DNA from 4 places in the Cronobacter muytjensii ATCC 51329 genome. Region 1 is predicted to be linked to each of the others. Evidence: predicted binding sites of a transcription regulator. Region 1 holds the regulator's gene; each other region holds the start of a gene.
What was found. Region 1 encodes CRP, which controls carbon source genes, mostly activating them, when cyclic AMP is high. Its sites were predicted from a motif close to ATGTGANNNNNNTCACAT; they were not measured.

Region 1 (4,215 bases):
TTGCACGCGCGGTCGCACGCGTGGTGAACAGCTGATCAGCGTGACGGGCTAAGGCGCCGCCTGAGCCAGATCCCGTGGTGGGGCCGTTGACGCCACGCCACGGACGAAATAGTGTGCATAGTGCGCAGATGATCGAGAATGCGCAGCAGGTGATGTTCCATCACGCTGAGCGGCCCTTCCGGCAATACCTCTTCGCCCTCCAGCACCGCCTCGTTTTGCGTCTCGCCCGGCGTGTCATGTTCCAGCCGCTGCTGACAGCGTTGCAGCGCGATTTCACAGGCCTGTAAGTAGCGCGCCGCGGTTTCCGGCGTCAGCGTGGATTGCTCGCGCGCCAGCGTCGTTATCGCGTTGATGTGCTCGACGATAAACTGGCTGTGTGTTACCCACAGGCGCATATCCTCCAGATACCGGCTGTTAAAGCCCGGCTCCTGCATCGCCTGATTGAGCGAGTTGTAGAGCGCGTTATGCGCCTGGTTGACGCGCATGCGCTGCCACGCGAGCGGCGCGGGCTGTGGATCGTCGCTCAGGATCAGGCGCAGCGCCTCTTGATCGGCTTCCAGCGCGTCGTGCGCGTTCTGGCGCAGCAGGCCGCTTTGCCACTGCGGCCAGAGCCAGACCATACCGCCAAAAGCGATGAGACAACCTGTCAGGGTGTCAATCAGACGCGCCACAATGTACTGCTCGCCGTTCAGCGTCAGCAATTGAAGCGAATAGACCGCCGTCACGGTGAAGCCAATCATCGCCCAGCCGTAGTTGCGGCGGATAATGAGATAGCTGATTAAGGTCACCACCAGCATGCCGAGCAGCGTATAGCCCTGCGGCACATTCAGATGCAGCGTAATGCCCGCGATAATCAGCCCGGCCAGCGTGCCGCCCGCACGGTGCAAAATGCGCACCCGCGTCGCGCCGTAGCCGTTTTGCGTGACGAACAGGACCGTCATCAGGATCCAGTACGGCTTCGGCAACTGAAATACGCTCGCCAGCAGACCCGCCGCCGCGAGCATCACGCCAAGCCGCGCCGCGGTGCGCAGCGCGGCCGATTTGAACGACAGATAGCTTTTCAGCGCGGGCAACAGCGGCAGGCGGCGCTGGCCGTTATCCATGAGGTCGCGGGCGTAAAGCGGGCGCTGGGTACGCAGCACGCGGGCGATGCGGCTGAAATGGTATTCGCAAAACTGCCCGACCGGGTTATCAGGGTGCTGGCGGGAGATTTTTGACAGCGCCTCGATCTGTTTGTCCATCGTAAAGCGGTGAGAATAGCGGTGATAGAGGATATCGTCGGAGAGCGTGCGCAGGCGCGCGGCCACGGTTTGCGCCGTCCAGCGCAACACCGCTTCCGCATGGCTGCGCTCCACCAGCTTTTGCACTTCGCCCGGTTGATGCAGTGACACCGAGATATGCTCCTGAAGATCCAGCGCTACCTGAAAGGCGCGTAGCAGACGCTTGTAGCCGTTCTGCCGGGTCGCCGCCAGCATTTGCAACTGCTGATAACACTGGCTTATCTGATCCACGACTTTTTGCTGGTGCACCAGCAGCGGCGGCAGCGCCTGTTCCGGGTCGGTATGGCGTGTCAGCAGGCTATATTTCGCCTCGCAGTAATCAGCGAGGCTTTGATAAATCAGGCTTAACGATTCGCGAAGCGGCTGCTCACGCCACAGCCAGAACCAGAAACCATTGAACAAGCCATACCAGAGGGTGCCGAGAATATAAAGCAACATCGGTTGCCAGACTGGCATATTGCCGGCAAGGCTTAACGTGAAAATCGCCGCGATAAGCGACGCGGGCAGCAGACGCGCATGCAGCGGGCTTATCTCCGCCGTCACGCCGAGCAGCAGCGCCAGCATCAGCAAAATCAGCGGCAGCGGCACCGCCTGCAACAGCAGAAACTGTACCGCCAGGCTGCTCAGCGCGAACAGCGACGCGCCGATAATCAGGCGTTTGAAGAAGCGTTTGTGGGGGGTATCGAGACCGGCGATGTTGCAGCACGCGGGCACCAGCGAGAACAGCAGCCCCTGTTGTAAATGGCCCAGCATCAATCCCACCGCGACCGGCAGGCTTAAGGTCAGCGTTTGCCGCAAAGCGTAATTGATTTCAGGGTGATAGATAAGACGACGCCACATAGGGGAGAAGTATAGAAACAAAAACGGCGTGTTACCGAAGCGACACGCCGTTTTTTTCAGAAACCTTAGCGGGTTCCGTAAACCACGATGGTTTTCCCGTGCGCGGAAATCAGGTTTTGATCTTCGAGCATCTTCAGGATACGGCCCACGGTTTCGCGGGAGCAACCCACGATCTGACCGATTTCCTGGCGGGTAATTTTGATCTGCATACCGTCCGGATGGGTCATGGCGTCCGGCTGTTTGGCGAGATTCAGGAGCGTCTGCGCGATGCGGCCCGTCACGTCGAGGAACGCCAGGTTGCCGACTTTTTCTGAGGTCACCTGCAGACGACGCGCCATCTGTGAAGAAAGACGCATCAGAATATCCGGGTTTACCTGAATCAGCTGACGGAATTTTTTGTAAGAGATCTCAGCCACTTCACAGGCAGTTTTAGCGCGAACCCAGGCGCTGCGTTCCTGACCTTCCTCGAACAAACCCAGTTCGCCGATGAAGTCTCCCTGATTCAGGTACGAGAGGATCATCTCCTTGCCCTCTTCGTCTTTGATCAGCACTGCCACTGAGCCTTTGACGATGTAGTACAGCGTCTCCGCTTTTTCACCCTGGTGAATCAGCGTGCTCTTAGATGGATACTTATGAATGTGGCAATGAGACAAGAACCATTCAAGAGTCGGGTCTGTTTGCGGTTTGCCAAGCACCATGCGCGGTTATCCTCTGTTTTAAACTGGCTCCAAAGACAGGGCGCGTAACCCCTGTCTGGCTCTGCAATCATCATCTTCCCGCATCCAGGGAAGTTGGCTGTCCGTGGACATCGCAGCCGATAAATTGTCTCTCCTCTGCATACATGCGTAACATCAATGTATCGCCGCTGCATCCAGACTGTTTTAGCATAGCTTTTCTCAGGTGTCTCCTGTTGTCTCGTTTCAGCTTGACGCAGGTCGCCTTCCGTTGCCTCTTATGGCGGGGCCGCGTAATCTGTCAGTAAAATGAATAGCCTGGAGCGATAATCATGCATGCACGAGTGAAATGGGTGGAAGGCTTAACCTTCCTGGGCGAGTCCGCATCAGGCCACCAGATCCTGATGGATGGCAACTCTGGCGACAAAGCGCCAAGCCCGATGGAAATGGTGCTGATGGCCGCAGGCGGTTGCAGCGCTATCGACGTGGTGTCTATTCTGCAAAAAGGCCGTCACGAGGTGACTGACTGCGAAGTGAAGCTCACCTCTGAACGCCGCGAAGAGGCGCCGCGCCTGTTCACGCATATCAACCTGCATTTTGTCGTGACGGGGAAGGCTCTGAAGGATGCAGCGGTCGCGCGTGCGGTGGATCTGTCGGCGGAAAAATATTGTTCGGTGGCGTTGATGCTCGGCAAAGGCGTGAACATTACGCATTCGTATGAGGTGATAGAAGGGTAATGCGGGGGCGGGTGGCGCTGCGCTGACCCGCCCTACGATTTCTGCCTGTTACGGCGTGGCGTCACTGTATCTGCTTGCCTTCCATCAGCCGCTGCACCAGCGGCAACATAATCAGTTCCATCGCCAGCCCCATTTTGCCGCCCGGCACCACCAACGTATTGATGTGAGAAATAAACGAGCCCTGCAACATCGCGAGCAGCCAGGGGTAATCGATATTGTCCAGATTACGGAAATGAATCACCACAAAGCTCTCGTCGAGTGACGGAATGCCTTTGGCGGCGAACGGGTTTGAGGTGTCCACCGTCGGCACGCGCTGGAAGTTGATATGCGTGCGTGAAAACTGCGGCGTGATGTAGTTGATGTAATCTTCCATCGAGCGCACCACGGAATCCATCACCGCCTCGCGGGAATGCCCGCGCTCGCTGGTGTCGCGGATCATTTTCTGGATCCACTCCAGGTTGACGATAGGTACCACGCCCACCAGCAAGTCGACATGCTTCGCCACGTCATTCTGCGGCGTCACCACGCCGCCGTGCAGGCCTTCATAAAACAGCACATCTGTTGGCTCCGGCAGCGGCTGCCACGGCGTAAAAGTGCCTGGCACCTGATTCCAGGGCACGGCTTCATCGTAGGTATGCAGATATTTGCGCGACTGCCCTTTGCCGGTCAGGCCGTATTCCACAA
Region 2 (4,215 bases), 880 kb from region 1:
GAAATAAACACCACGCCCGCAAGATCGCGGTTTTCACGTAGCTGTTTTACGATGGCGCGCACGTCGCGGGCGAATGCCGCCTTGAGCGTGTTCATTTTTTCGCCCGGCACATCGATAGTGACTACCGCCACGTTGTCCGGGCGGATCTGTAAAGTAAATGCGGATGTCGATTCCATTATTCGGCCTCCAGTACCATTGCCGCGCCGAGTCCGCCTGCCGCGCAGGCGGTCACCAGCCCGAAACCGCCGCCGCGGCGACGCAGTTCATTGAGCGTCTGGGTTATCATCCGCGCGCCGGTGGCGGCGAACGGGTGCCCGTAAGCGATAGAGCCGCCGAGCACGTTAAATTTGCTGTCATCCACCTCGCCGGTCGCCTGGCTGCGGCCCAGCACTTCACGCGCGAAGCGGTCGCTTGCCAGCAGTTTGAGGTTGGTGAGCGTCTGCGAGGCGAACGCTTCATGCATGTCGAACAGCGTCAGATCGGCCATTGAAAGCCCGGCACGCTCCAGCGCCAGCGGCGTCGACCAGGCCGGGCCCAGCAGCATATCCTGCCAGACGTCAATGGCGGTAAAGGCGTAACTGCGCAGGTAGCCGAGCGGCGTAAGACCCAGCTCGCGGGCGCGAGATTCGGTCATCAGAATCACCGCCGCCGCGCCGTCAGTGAGTGGCGTGCTGTTGGCGGCCGTCACGGTGCCGTGCTTACGGTCAAACGCCGGGCGCAATTTAGCGTAATCGGCAAGCGACGACGTTTTACGGATATTGTTATCTTCACTGAGCGGCTCGCGGTACGGCGGCGTGTACGCCGTCATGACTTCATCACGCAGCTTGCCTTCGGCCCACGCCTGCGCCGCCAGCTGGTGTGAGCGGTGCGCCAGCGCGTCCTGCTGTTCGCGCGTGATGCCGTGCGTTTTCGCCATCTGCTCCGCGGTGTCGCCCATGCGCAGCCCGGTGGAGTATTCCGCTACAGCAGGCGGCACCGGCAGCAGGTCGCGCAGCCGCAGGCGCGAAAAGAGCTTCAGGCGCTGCCCGGCGGTGCGGGCTTTATTGGCATCCACCAGCGTGCGCGCGAGTTTTTTGCTCACGCCGATGGGCAACACGGAAGAGGAGTCGGCGCCGCCGGCGATCCCGGCGCGAATGGTGCCCGCCATCATGCTTTCGGCAACATTCGCCACCGCCTGGAAGCTGGTGGCGCAGGCGCGGCTGACGCTGTAGGCGTCGGTGCGCACGCTCATGCCAGTGCCAAGCACGATTTCACGCGCGATGTTAGGCGCCTCCGGCATTTGTACCACCTGGCCGAACACCAGTTGTTCAATGACTTCAGGCGGAATTTCGCTGCGGGCCAGCAGTTCGCCGACCACCATTTTACCGAGATCGACCGCCGGAACGCCGTGGTACGCCGTCGCCTGACGGGCGAAAGGGGTGCGCAACCCACTGACAATGGCAATACGATCCCCCTGCCGGGTGACCAGCGGTAGTGCCTGACTCATAACTTTCCCCTGTAAAAGGCTAACTATGTATTAAGTGGTCTGACCTGATAACAGTTTTAACCAGAATTTTACATTCAGCCAATCACATAAAGGAAAAAGTGCGAAGCAAAACACGAATTACGTAACAAGAAATACGCCCCGGCGGCACCGGGGCGTGAGAGGCGGGATTAACGCAGACTTAACTGGAAAATAACGGTTTCTGCCTGGCAGGCGAAAACAAAATCGATATCAAGGCGTACGCCGTCGGCCTCTTGCGTAAAACGCGGGTTGATTTGGCACGGTTCGGACTCGACTTCACGCGCTCTGGCCGTTAATGCCGCGAGGGTTTCTTCGGCCTCGGCGCGGCTCGTAAAGACGCGGCTATAGGACGCGACGCAGTAGGTATTATCAATAATGGTGCCGACATCAATACAGCAGCAAACCGGGGTTTCATCAGCACTGCATTTGGACATAGTGATTTCCTCTGTATTTCCTGAAAAGGGATACGCCTATTTTACGCCCGCCCCGCCCCCCTCTCTACCTGTTCTTCCGGATTGCGTCCATAAGTGACCGAAATCACACTTAAAAATGATCTAACGCAATAATCACCAGATTTACGAATACTCTCATCGCAGAATTTTGCTAAACGGATCGCGTTTCTAAGATCACAATTGAAAAAACTTATAAACATACTTGCAACATATCTGCTGGTCGGACCTATACTCTCGCCACTGGTCTGATTTCCCTGCCGTACCTCAGACCCTACACTTCGCGCTCCTGTTACGTCACGTAACATTATTTAAATAAAAATAAATGGATGAGGTTATGGTCATGAGCCAGAAAACCCTGTTTACCAAATCTGCTTTGGCAGTCGCAGTGGCAATCGTCTCTTCTCAGGCCTGGTCTGCAGGTTTCCAGTTAAACGAATTCTCTTCCTCTGGTCTGGGCCGCGCCTACTCCGGGGAAGGCGCTATTGCGGATGACGCGGGCAACGTCAGCCGTAACCCGGCGCTGATTACCATGTTTGACCGTCCGACCTTCTCCGGCGGGGCGATTTTCGTCGACCCGGATGTGAATGTGTCTGGCCGCTCCCTTACTGGCCGCAGCCTGGACGCGGATAACATCGCGCCGACCGCCTGGGTGCCGAACCTGCACTTTGTGGCGCCGATTAACGAGCAGTTTGGCTGGGGCGCATCCGTAACCTCCAACTACGGCCTCGCGACCGAATATAACGACAGTTATGCGGCAGGCTCTGTGGGCGGTAAAACTGACCTCGAAACGCTGAACCTGAACCTGAGCGGCGCGTATCGTCTCGATAATCACTGGAGCTTCGGCCTGGGCTTCGACGCCGTCTATGCGCGCGCGAAAATCGAACGTAACGCGGGCGATCTTGGTCAACTGGTTGCCGGGCAACTGAGTCAGTCACCAGGCTTTACCAGCCCAGGCCCACAAGGTGACGCGCTGCGCCAGATTGCGGGTTACGCTAACTCACTGAGCAGCGACACTCAGATTGCGCACCTGAAAGGCGACGAATGGGGCTTTGGCTGGAACGCGGGTATCCTGTATGAACTGGACAAAGATAACCGCTACTCACTGACCTACCGCTCTGAAGTAAAAATCGACTTTGACGGCGACTATAAAAGCAGTCTGAATCCGGCATTTAACGCCTTCCTGGCAAGCCAGCAGCTCCCGCTTGGCACAGGCGGCCGCACCACGGGCGGCTCTCTGACCCTGAATCTGCCTGAAATGTGGGAAATCTCCGGTTATAACCGCGTTGCGCCGCAGTGGGCCGTGCACTATAGCCTGACCTACACCAGCTGGAGCCAGTTCCAGGAGCTGAAAGCCACCAACAGCAACGGCGACACCCTGTTCAAGAAAGAAGAGAAGTTTAAAGACGCGTACCGCATCGCGCTCGGCACCACCTATTATATGGACGACAACTGGACCTTCCGTACCGGTATCGCCTTTGATGACAGCCCGGTGCCCGCGCAGCAACGCTCCATCTCTATTCCGGACCAGGACCGTCTCTGGCTGAGCGCCGGTACGACCTACGCCTTCAATGAAGACGCCTCTGTGGATGCCGGTGTGTCTTATATGCACGGTCAGCACGTGGAATTCACCGAAGGCCCGTACACTTTCAAATCTGAAGGTAAAGCCTGGCTGTACGGTGTGAACTTCAACTATAAGTTCTGATAACCCTGTATATTGAAAAGGCGGGCTGCGGCTCGCCTTTTTTATTGCCGGTTTTAATGCCGCGATAAATAAAGAAGGCGAGCCTGAATGCCCGCCTTCTTTATTTATTTGCCTTCAGGATTAACGCATCCGGCTATTTATTCCGAATCGATATCTTTCAGGTCACCCTCGATCGCCTGCGCGTTGGGGTTTTCATTCGGCTTGAGCTTGCCGCCATTGGCGATGAAATCGTGGCGCTGGAAATACGCCTCACGCACCATGATGTAAGGATCGGACGACTGGCGTAGCAGCCCGTCGGAATCCAGCAGTTGCGCACGGGTTTCCACACCTTCCACCGCCCATTTGCCGAGCGACAGCGGCCAGGTCAGCCAGGACAGCACCGGATAAGTGGTATCTGCCATATCGCCGACATCTTCACGCAGCGTGAAGCTGCCGTAGAACGGCAGTTGCAGATACGGGCCGTAACCCACGCCGTAACTGCCAAGCGTGCTGCCGAAACGGTGCGGCTCTTCGCGCTGCAATTTCGGGTTCGCCATCCCGGCCACATCGATAAAACC
Region 3 (4,215 bases), 520 kb from region 1:
AAGTTGGTCAGCGAAATATGCTGCGCATGCGGCGCCTGACGCATCGCGCGCTCGGTGAGGTCGCGGTGGGTGATCACCAGATCCACATCGCCCGGCAGGCTGTTGATGGCGCTGTTGGTGACAGAAATCTGGCTTAAGCCCGCATCCTGCACTTTCTTACGCAGCACGCCCGCGCCCATCGCGCTTGAACCCATACCGGCGTCGCAGGCGACGATGATTTTACGCACGTGGCTCAGGTCGTTGCTCAGATCAGCAGCCGGTGCGCCAGCGCCTTTAGACTGCGCTTTCATATCCTGCATACGACGAGTAGCCGCATCGATATCGTCTTCTTCTTTCACTTTGCTGGTTTTCAGCAGGATAGCCGCCACCACGAAGGAGACCGCCATCGCGGCGAAAATCGCCACCAGGTTTGCGAAATACGCGCCTTTTGGCGTCATCGCCAGCACCGCGAGGATAGAACCCGGAGAGGCCGGAGAAACCAGGCCGCCGTTCAGGATGGTCAGGCAGAACACGCCGGTCATACCGCCCAGGATAACGGCGATAATCAGACGCGGGTTCATCAGCACATACGGGAAGTAAATCTCGTGGATACCGCCCAGGAAATGGATGATAGCCGCGCCGCCCGCAGACTGTTTCGCGCTGCCGCGACCAAAGAACATGTACGCCAGCAGGATGCCCATGCCCGGGCCCGGGTTGGCTTCAATCAGGAAGAAGATAGATTTGCCAAGCTCATGCGACTGCTGAATACCCAGCGGCGAGAAAATGCCGTGGTTGATGGCGTTGTTCAGGAACAGGATTTTCGCCGGTTCAACGAAAATCGACGCCAGCGGCAGCATGTCGTGAACCACCATGAAGTTCACGCCAGCGGCCAGCACTTTGGAAAGCACTTCTACCGCCGGGCCAATGCCGAGGAACGCCAGAATCGCGAGGATCATACCGATGATGCCCGCGGAGAAGTTGTTCACCAGCATTTCAAAGCCGGATTTGATTTTGCCGTCGACCGAGGCGTCGAACTTCTTAATGCAGAAGCCGCCCAGCGGGCCTGCGATCATCGCGCCCAGGAACATCGGGATGTCCGCGCCGACGATAACGCCCATAGTGGTAATTGCGCCCACCACGCCGCCGCGCTCACCGCCGATCAGCTTACCGCCGGTATAACCAATCAGCAGCGGCAGCAGATAAGTGATCATCGGGCCAACCAGCTTCGCCAGCGTCTCGTTGGGCCACCATCCTGTAGGAATAAATAACGCGGTGATAATACCCCAGGCGATAAACGCGCCGATGTTAGGCATTACCATATTGCTGAGAAAACGACCAAAGCTTTGCACTTTGATCTTGATATCGGATGACATAGAACACCCCTTCTTATGTTTACGCGCAGGCTTGCGGCCCGAGGTTTATTGTTAACGTGGCGGCAGAGGTAGCCGGACCCATGCTCTGATGACGCGAAATCTGGCACTGAATTGCGATGGTGTCCAGACAGGTGCTTTTAGTGTGATCTCGATCACGTGAAGCTGGGGTTATCGGGGTATGGTTGCGTGATTCAAATCACAAAATCGGCGTGTAAAAAAAAGACAATGCGCAAAATATCGCCGCAACCACCCGATAAATGTGAATAAAATCACATTTTGTTGCGGGGGTTTTGTTATTCATTTGTGATGTAAATCACAAAATATTTCCCAGGAAAAATCCGAACAAAGGCCGTTCATTTTTTATCCATGACACAAAGCATAGCCTGTAAGAAAGTTACAGCAGCCAGATGACAACAAAACCTCGCTTGTACAGCCGTTCCGCCTGTGCGTTTTACCGCGCCGCTGCCCGCCTTTTTCGCGTATCCTGACCCATACTTACCCTTCCGTTGGCGTTAACGTAAAAGGACCCGGTCATGAAACTTGTCGGTAGTTACACCAGCCCGTTTGTGCGCAAAATCTCCGTGATGCTGCTCGAAAAAGGCATCACGTTTGAATTCATCAATGAGCAGCCGTATGCCGAAGAAAACGGCATGGCGCAGTACAACCCGCTCGGGAAAGTGCCGGCGCTGGTGACTGACGAGGGCGAGACCTGGTTTGATTCGCCGATCATCGCGCAGTATATCGAGCTGCTGGATGCCCCACCGGCGCTGCTGCCTCAGGCGCCGCTCGCGGCGCTGAAAGTGCGTCAGCTGGAGGCGCTGGCGGATGGCGTGATGGACGCGGCGCTGGTATCGGTGCGCGAACAGGCGCGTCCGGCGGCGCAGCAGTCGGAAAACGAGCTGTTGCGCCAGCGCGAGAAAATCAACCGCAGCCTGGATGCGCTGGAAGGCTATGTCGCCGACGGTACGCTGAAGGCTGATGAACTGACGCTCGCCACCATCGCTGTCGGCTGCGCCATCGGTTATCTTAACTTCCGCCGCGTGGCGCCGGGCTGGTGTGCGCAGCGCCCGCATCTGGTGAAGCTGGTGGAGGCGCTGTTTGCCCGCGAAAGCTTCGCGCGCACCGAACCGCCGACCGCCTGAGCCGCCGCGTACAAAGGGCGGCGAAACCGCCCTTTGTTGCGCTTGCTGCAAGCGGGGACTGAACTGCCGCACGATTCCTGCTAAATTATCGCCACGTTTTATCCAGGTTTATGCACGCCATGACGACCGATTCCCGTCTGCTTTACAGCCAGCTTCCCGCTACCGACCGCCTGCTGCGCGACCCCGCATTCCAGCCGCTGCTGGATACCTACGGCCATACGCGCGTGGTCAACACCCTTCGCGCGATGCAGGACGAGGCGCGCACGGTTATTCGCGAGCATCAGGCGCTGCCGGCGTGGTGCGACGGCTGGCCCACGGAGGCCGCAGCCCGGCTGCGACGCGCCGCGCAGAGCGCGCTGCGCCCGGTCTTTAACCTCACCGGGACGGTGCTTCACACCAATCTTGGCCGCGCGTTACAGGCGGAAGAGGCGGTGGAGGCGGTCGCCCGCGCCATGCGCTCGCCCGTGACGCTGGAGTATGACGCTGATGGCGGCGAGCGCGGTCACCGCGACCGCGCGCTGGCGGATCTGCTCTGCGAGCTGACCGGCGCGGAAGACGCCTGCATCGTGAATAACAACGCGGCGGCGGTGTTGCTGATGCTGGCGGCGCTGGGCGCGGGCAAAGAGGTTATCGTCTCGCGCGGCGAGCTGGTGGAAATCGGCGGCGCGTTTCGCATTCCGGATGTGATGCGCCAGGCAGGCTGCCAGCTGGTGGAAGTGGGCACCACCAACCGCACGCACCTGAAAGATTATCTTGAGGCCGTCAACGAGCAGACCGCGCTGCTGATGAAAGTCCACACCAGCAATTATCAGATTGAAGGCTTTACCAAAGCGGTGGAGGCGGGCGAGCTGGCGCAGGCGTCGACGGTTCCGGTGATTGTCGATCTCGGCAGCGGTTCGCTGGTGGATCTCAGCCTGTATGGCCTGCCGAAAGAGCCGATGCCTCAGGAGGCGCTCGCCGCCGGGGCGAGTCTGGTGAGTTTTTCCGGTGATAAACTGCCGGGCGGGCCGCAGGCGGGGATTATCGTCGGCAGGAAAGCGCTGATCGCCGCGCTGCAAAAGCACCCGCTTAAGCGCGCTCTGCGCGCCGATAAAATGACGCTGGCGGCGCTCGACGCCACGCTGCGTCTTTATCTGCACCCGGAAAAACTCGCGCAACGCCTGCCGACGCTGCGGCTACTGACGCGTCAGGCGGATGACATCAGCGCGCAGGCGCAGCGCCTGCGACCGGCGCTCGACGCCCGCTATGGCGACGAATTTCTGGTTGAGGTGATGCCCTGCCTGTCGCAGATAGGCAGCGGCTCGCTGCCGGTAGACCGGCTACCCAGCGCCGCGCTGACGTTCACCCCGCGCGACGGGCGCGGCAGTCGTCTTGAGGCGCTGGCGGCCCGCTGGCGTCGACTGCCCGTGCCGGTAATCGGCCGGGTGGGCGAGGGGCGCTTATGGCTCGATTTACGCTGTCTTGAAGATGAAGCAGGAGTGATGGAGATGTTGTTGCAATGATTATCGCCACCGCCGGTCACGTGGACCACGGCAAAACGACGCTGCTTGAAGCGCTGACCGGCATCAACGCCGACCGTCTGCCGGAAGAGAAAAAACGCGGCATGACTATCGATCTCGGCTACGCCTACTGGCCGCAACCGGACGGGCGCGTTATCGGTTTTATCGATGTGCCGGGCCATGAAAAGTTTCTCGGCAATATGCTGGCGGGCGTCGGCGGCA
Region 4 (4,215 bases), 120 kb from region 1:
GATTTCGACGACGATATCCCGTTCTGATACGCGGCGCTCCGTCCGGGCGCCCTGTCAGCATGCACCGAAAAGCTCTGCCTCCGGCAGGGCTTTTTCTTTATCCGCGGTTTTATTTCTGCGCTTTCCTGCTTTGTCGCCCTGTGCTTATTCAGCGCGTTATTTATCTTTCTTTTCTGCCGCTTTTCTGCGCGCCTCTCGCTGAACTATGGCTTTATCTGCGCCATTAACCACTGACCTGATGCGAAAACGGTAATATGTAAGCCATTCGGAGGCTTTTTAAGCATCAACCCGTTCCGCCTCTGGCTGGCGATAGAAATAAGCCATAAATGAACGGCATAGCGCTTTTACGTAGTGGCGCGCTAAATCTCGCCGGGCGATTGCCGATATAGCTTTCATGAAGCATCCAGACGCTCTATACGTTTTCGGCAGGGATGCCCCGACTTCAGGTTAGCCCATGTCAGAAAGAGATCGCGACCAACTTCTTAGCCAGGCGACCGACCAATACTGGCAACACATTATCCCGATCGTCTGGCTGGCGTTGATGATTCACGTCGGGCTGATTTTTCTGTTTCTGTCGATGGGGATCCCGACGCTCGCCATTTTTAACATCTTCAGCGTGATGGTTTATATCCATTGTCTGAATGAGATAGAGCATTACCGGTATCTTTATGTCGGCACTCTGATGAGCGTGGAGATCCTGGCGCACGCCATCGCCACCACGGTAATGCTGGGCTGGGAGAGCAATTTTTATCTGTTTGTGTTTTCGCTTATCCCGATTGTGTCGTTCAGCTTTCAGCAGGTGCCGGTGCGGCGCGCGATATTCCTGACGGCTATTGCGGTGCTTGGCACCGTGGGCTATGCCCTGCGCGATCATATGGGGACAGCGTCCGGCTTAAGCGCGCCGGTATTAAATGGCATCGGCATCGCCAATGCTGTGATGGCGATTGGGCTTCTGATGTATACGACGCTGCGCTCGGTTGAATTCACGCACACCATGAAATTCGATCTCTTTAACACCGCCAGCCGCGACAGTCTGACGAATCTCTATACCCGGCGTCACTTTATGCACCAGGTATCGCTACTGGAAAAAGAGTCCGGTAGTCATGATGTGGCGCTGCTGCTGCTGGATATCGACCATTTTAAAGCGATCAATGATAGCTGCGGCCACAGTTACGGGGATATGATTTTGCAGCGCATCGCGCGGGCAATCACCGATAACGTGCGTGAAAGCGATATCGTGGCGCGCTGGGGCGGCGAGGAGTTTCTGGTGCTGATGCCTGAGACCTCGCTGTCGGATGCGAGACGGGTGGCGGAGCGCCTGCTGACGCGCATTCAGGAGTGGGTCGGGCAGACGGACAAGAACCCACGTGAAGTGACCGCCACGCTGGCACTCAGCGCGCTCGGCAAAGAAGAAGGGTTTGAGAGGGCGCTTAACCGTGCCGATAAAATGTTGTACGCCGGTAAGCAGCAGGGGCGAAACCGGCTGGTGATCGCCGATTAACGTGCTGATTACGCATCAAAAAATCATGAAAAGTAACCCCCGGGTACCTCTTAGTTAGCATTTTCCCGGTGATAACGAAGTGACATGCTTTGCGATTCCTTCCTGTGCGACGGCGTTTATTGACGCGCGCGCCAGTTGCCGCCCGCAGGTGAATTTCACACAGGGAACGCACGCGATGACACAGGAAAATAACCCGTTTACCGCCGCCTGGAGCCGTAACGGCAATCTGCTCTGCCACGGCCACTGGATGATTACGTTCGAAGAGCGTCCGGTGACGCTGCCGCCACACTGGCAGGAAAAAGCGATGAACACCTGGGGGATCTATTCGATTATCGATCCGGAAGATGAAATGTTCGCTGACGGACTCAAAGAGGATGAGTGGATTGTCGAAAACGTCGAATGGCTGACCGACTGGTTTTTCGATAACGGCATTCCGCTTGAGGAGTACTACTATCGTGCCTTCTGGCGGGCGGTGAATAAAGCGGACTGGCGCTGCACCAGCTGCGCGGGGTGTATGTAAACGCAGGGCACAAAAAAGCCCCTGGCGCAGGGGCTTTAATCAGCGAGCGGGCAAATCAGGTCACCACCATCGGCCATTCCGGCGGTGTATGACTCATCACTTCCACCATGATGTCTTTCATATTGTGCCAGATGGCGTGGAAGTCGATGCTCACCCCGAGCAGACCGGTGGCGAAGACGCAGGAGGCGACAATGCCCAGACCGCTGCTGATCACCGCCAGCGCCTGGTAGTCAGATTTGCGAAACTGAATATTAAGAGTGCTGGCCAGAAACATTAAAACCGCACCCAGAAGTTGCCAGCGCATCAGTACCATGCTGGCGGTAAGCGTAGCCATGAAACCTGTCCTCAAAACGACCTGCCGCGCGGGTGGCCAGGGAGAGGTGGGCCTGGCGCGGCGTTAAAATTTAACGTGACGGCAAGCATGTAAACTTGCACACTAAGTGTGAACTGTATCACATTTGTTGTTTTATTCGCCAGTCTGGCGGCTGCGCTTTGTTGAAAAAATCACCCTGGCAAGGGGGGCATGATCCCGCATGCGATGAAAATGTTCAGAAATAACGCAATACACAAAAAAGCGGTTTTTTAGATTTAACCGATGCGGGCATTCCCATTTCGACATAAAAAAAGCAGGCCGTACATTTTTTCGGCAATCATGATTAATTTAACTTAAATCGTTTTCTGGAACGGTTGATGAATTTTAGGGCCAGCATTAGCGTAAATATTTCACTTAAGAAAAATTAAATAGCCGTTGGCATTTTCCCTTACGGCAAATTTTAATCTTTCACGCGAAATATTGACCTGGTAACTGGAAAAGGCTATTGCCAATGCCTGCTGATTGATGCAACGTAAACACCTGTTTGCGACGTGTCTCATCAGGTAATAAATGTGACACAGAAAGCAGGGATATGAGGCCATAATGAATTTCAGGGCACGACGGCAGGCGTTGCGAATCTCAGGCATAATCATGGTGGTCTTACTGCCTGTGATGCTTGCGCTTTGGCTCGCCCACCATCGGGCTGTCAACGAAACGCGCGCGCATCTGGATACCTTCGCGCAGCTTGTGCTCAACCGTACCGAACTGGTGCTAAGCCACGTCGAGAAAGCCCGTAATGAAGCCGAAAAATATCAGGGTGAAATATGCTCGCCAGCCCATCAGCGCAATATGCTGGATATTGCTCGCGGTCAGATTTATGTCGAAGACTTAATTTATGCTCAGGGTGATGAGTTATTATGCTCGCCCCTGTTCGATCAGCCTTTTATTCTCTCTCCGGCGAATTATACGCGCACACCGGATATCGCCTTCTATTATTACCGTGACACGCCGTTCTACTCCGGCCACAAAATGATTTATTTGCGTAAAGGCAATTATGTCGCGGTGGTTAACCCTCTCTCTTTTAGTGAAATATTAACGAACGACACCGCGCTGACTTACGGCGTTTATGATACTGCGACCCGGGCGTTTTTTTCATTGAGTGAAAAAACAGACGCCCATACGCTGGCACCGTTCGCGCGCGCGCATAAAACCGATTTTCAAAAAGAAGGCCGCTTCTGGTCGATAGTCGTCTCGGGCAAACGCCCCATCGCCATTGTCGTTTCGACGTCCGAGACCTGGTTCTGGCAGGCGTGGCGGCGTCAGATGTCAGTAATGTTGCCGCTTGGGCTGCTGATGGGCGGCCTTTTGGTGTTTATCAGCACCCGCACTCGCCACCGCTTTAATTCACCGAGCCGCCAGCTGCAGCGCGCCTTGCAAAAGCGCATGCTGCGCCTGCATTACCAGCCGATTATGGATATCAAACACGGTATGTGCGTTGGCGCGGAAGCGCTGCTGCGCTGGCCGGGCTATAACGGTCAGGTAATGAGTCCAGCGGAATTTATTCCGCTCGCGGAAAAAACCGGGATGATCGCGCAGGTAACGGATTATGTAGTCGAAGAGTTATTTAATGACTTAGGCCATTTCTTAGCGACCCATCCGCAAATTTATATCTCCATTAACCTTTCGGCATCCGATTTCCATTCGTCGCGTCTGATTGCATTAATTGAAGGCAAGAATAGCCAGCACGGCGTGCGGGCGCAGCAAATCAAGATAGAAGTGACCGAACGGGGTTTTATTGATGTGCCGCGCACCACGCCGGTTATACAGGCATTTCGTCAGTCGGGCTTTGAGATTGCCATTGACGATTTCGGCACCGGATAT

Region 2: a site for CRP is predicted at 2,030-2,047, ahead of AFK63_RS04355 (YfcZ/YiiS family protein). Genes of this name have one in related genera too.
Region 3: a site for CRP is predicted at 1,610-1,627, ahead of AFK63_RS17840 (glutathione S-transferase). Genes of this name have one in related genera too.
Region 4: a site for CRP is predicted at 2,462-2,479, ahead of AFK63_RS00885 (YjcB family protein). Genes of this name have one in related genera too.

Annotation. Positions count from the first base shown of each region.
Region 1 is NZ_CP012268.1:49,714-53,928, forward strand. It holds gene argD (bifunctional acetylornithine/succinyldiaminopimelate transaminase) at 1-35, shown strand, start outside; gene AFK63_RS00245 (YccS/YhfK family putative transporter) at 36-2,120, opposite strand; gene crp (cAMP-activated global transcriptional regulator CRP) at 2,186-2,818, opposite strand; gene AFK63_RS00255 (OsmC family protein) at 3,127-3,531, shown strand; gene AFK63_RS00260 (phosphoribulokinase) at 3,593-4,215, opposite strand, start outside.
Region 2 is NZ_CP012268.1:927,522-931,736, reverse strand. It holds gene fadJ (fatty acid oxidation complex subunit alpha FadJ) at 1-176, opposite strand, end outside; gene fadI (acetyl-CoA C-acyltransferase FadI) at 176-1,486, opposite strand; gene AFK63_RS04355 (YfcZ/YiiS family protein) at 1,654-1,938, opposite strand; gene fadL (long-chain fatty acid transporter FadL) at 2,297-3,658, shown strand; gene mlaA (phospholipid-binding lipoprotein MlaA) at 3,796-4,215, opposite strand, start outside.
Region 3 is NZ_CP012268.1:3,896,923-3,901,137, reverse strand. It holds gene AFK63_RS17845 (PTS mannitol transporter subunit IICBA) at 1-1,352, opposite strand, end outside; gene AFK63_RS17840 (glutathione S-transferase) at 1,886-2,494, shown strand; gene selA (L-seryl-tRNA(Sec) selenium transferase) at 2,614-3,996, shown strand; gene selB (selenocysteine-specific translation elongation factor) at 3,993-4,215, shown strand, end outside.
Region 4 is NZ_CP012268.1:170,104-174,318, forward strand. It holds gene ssb1 (single-stranded DNA-binding protein SSB1) at 1-27, shown strand, start outside; gene AFK63_RS00875 (GGDEF domain-containing protein) at 455-1,501, shown strand; gene AFK63_RS00880 (hypothetical protein) at 1,677-2,021, shown strand; gene AFK63_RS00885 (YjcB family protein) at 2,077-2,355, opposite strand; gene AFK63_RS00890 (EAL domain-containing protein) at 2,938-4,215, shown strand, end outside.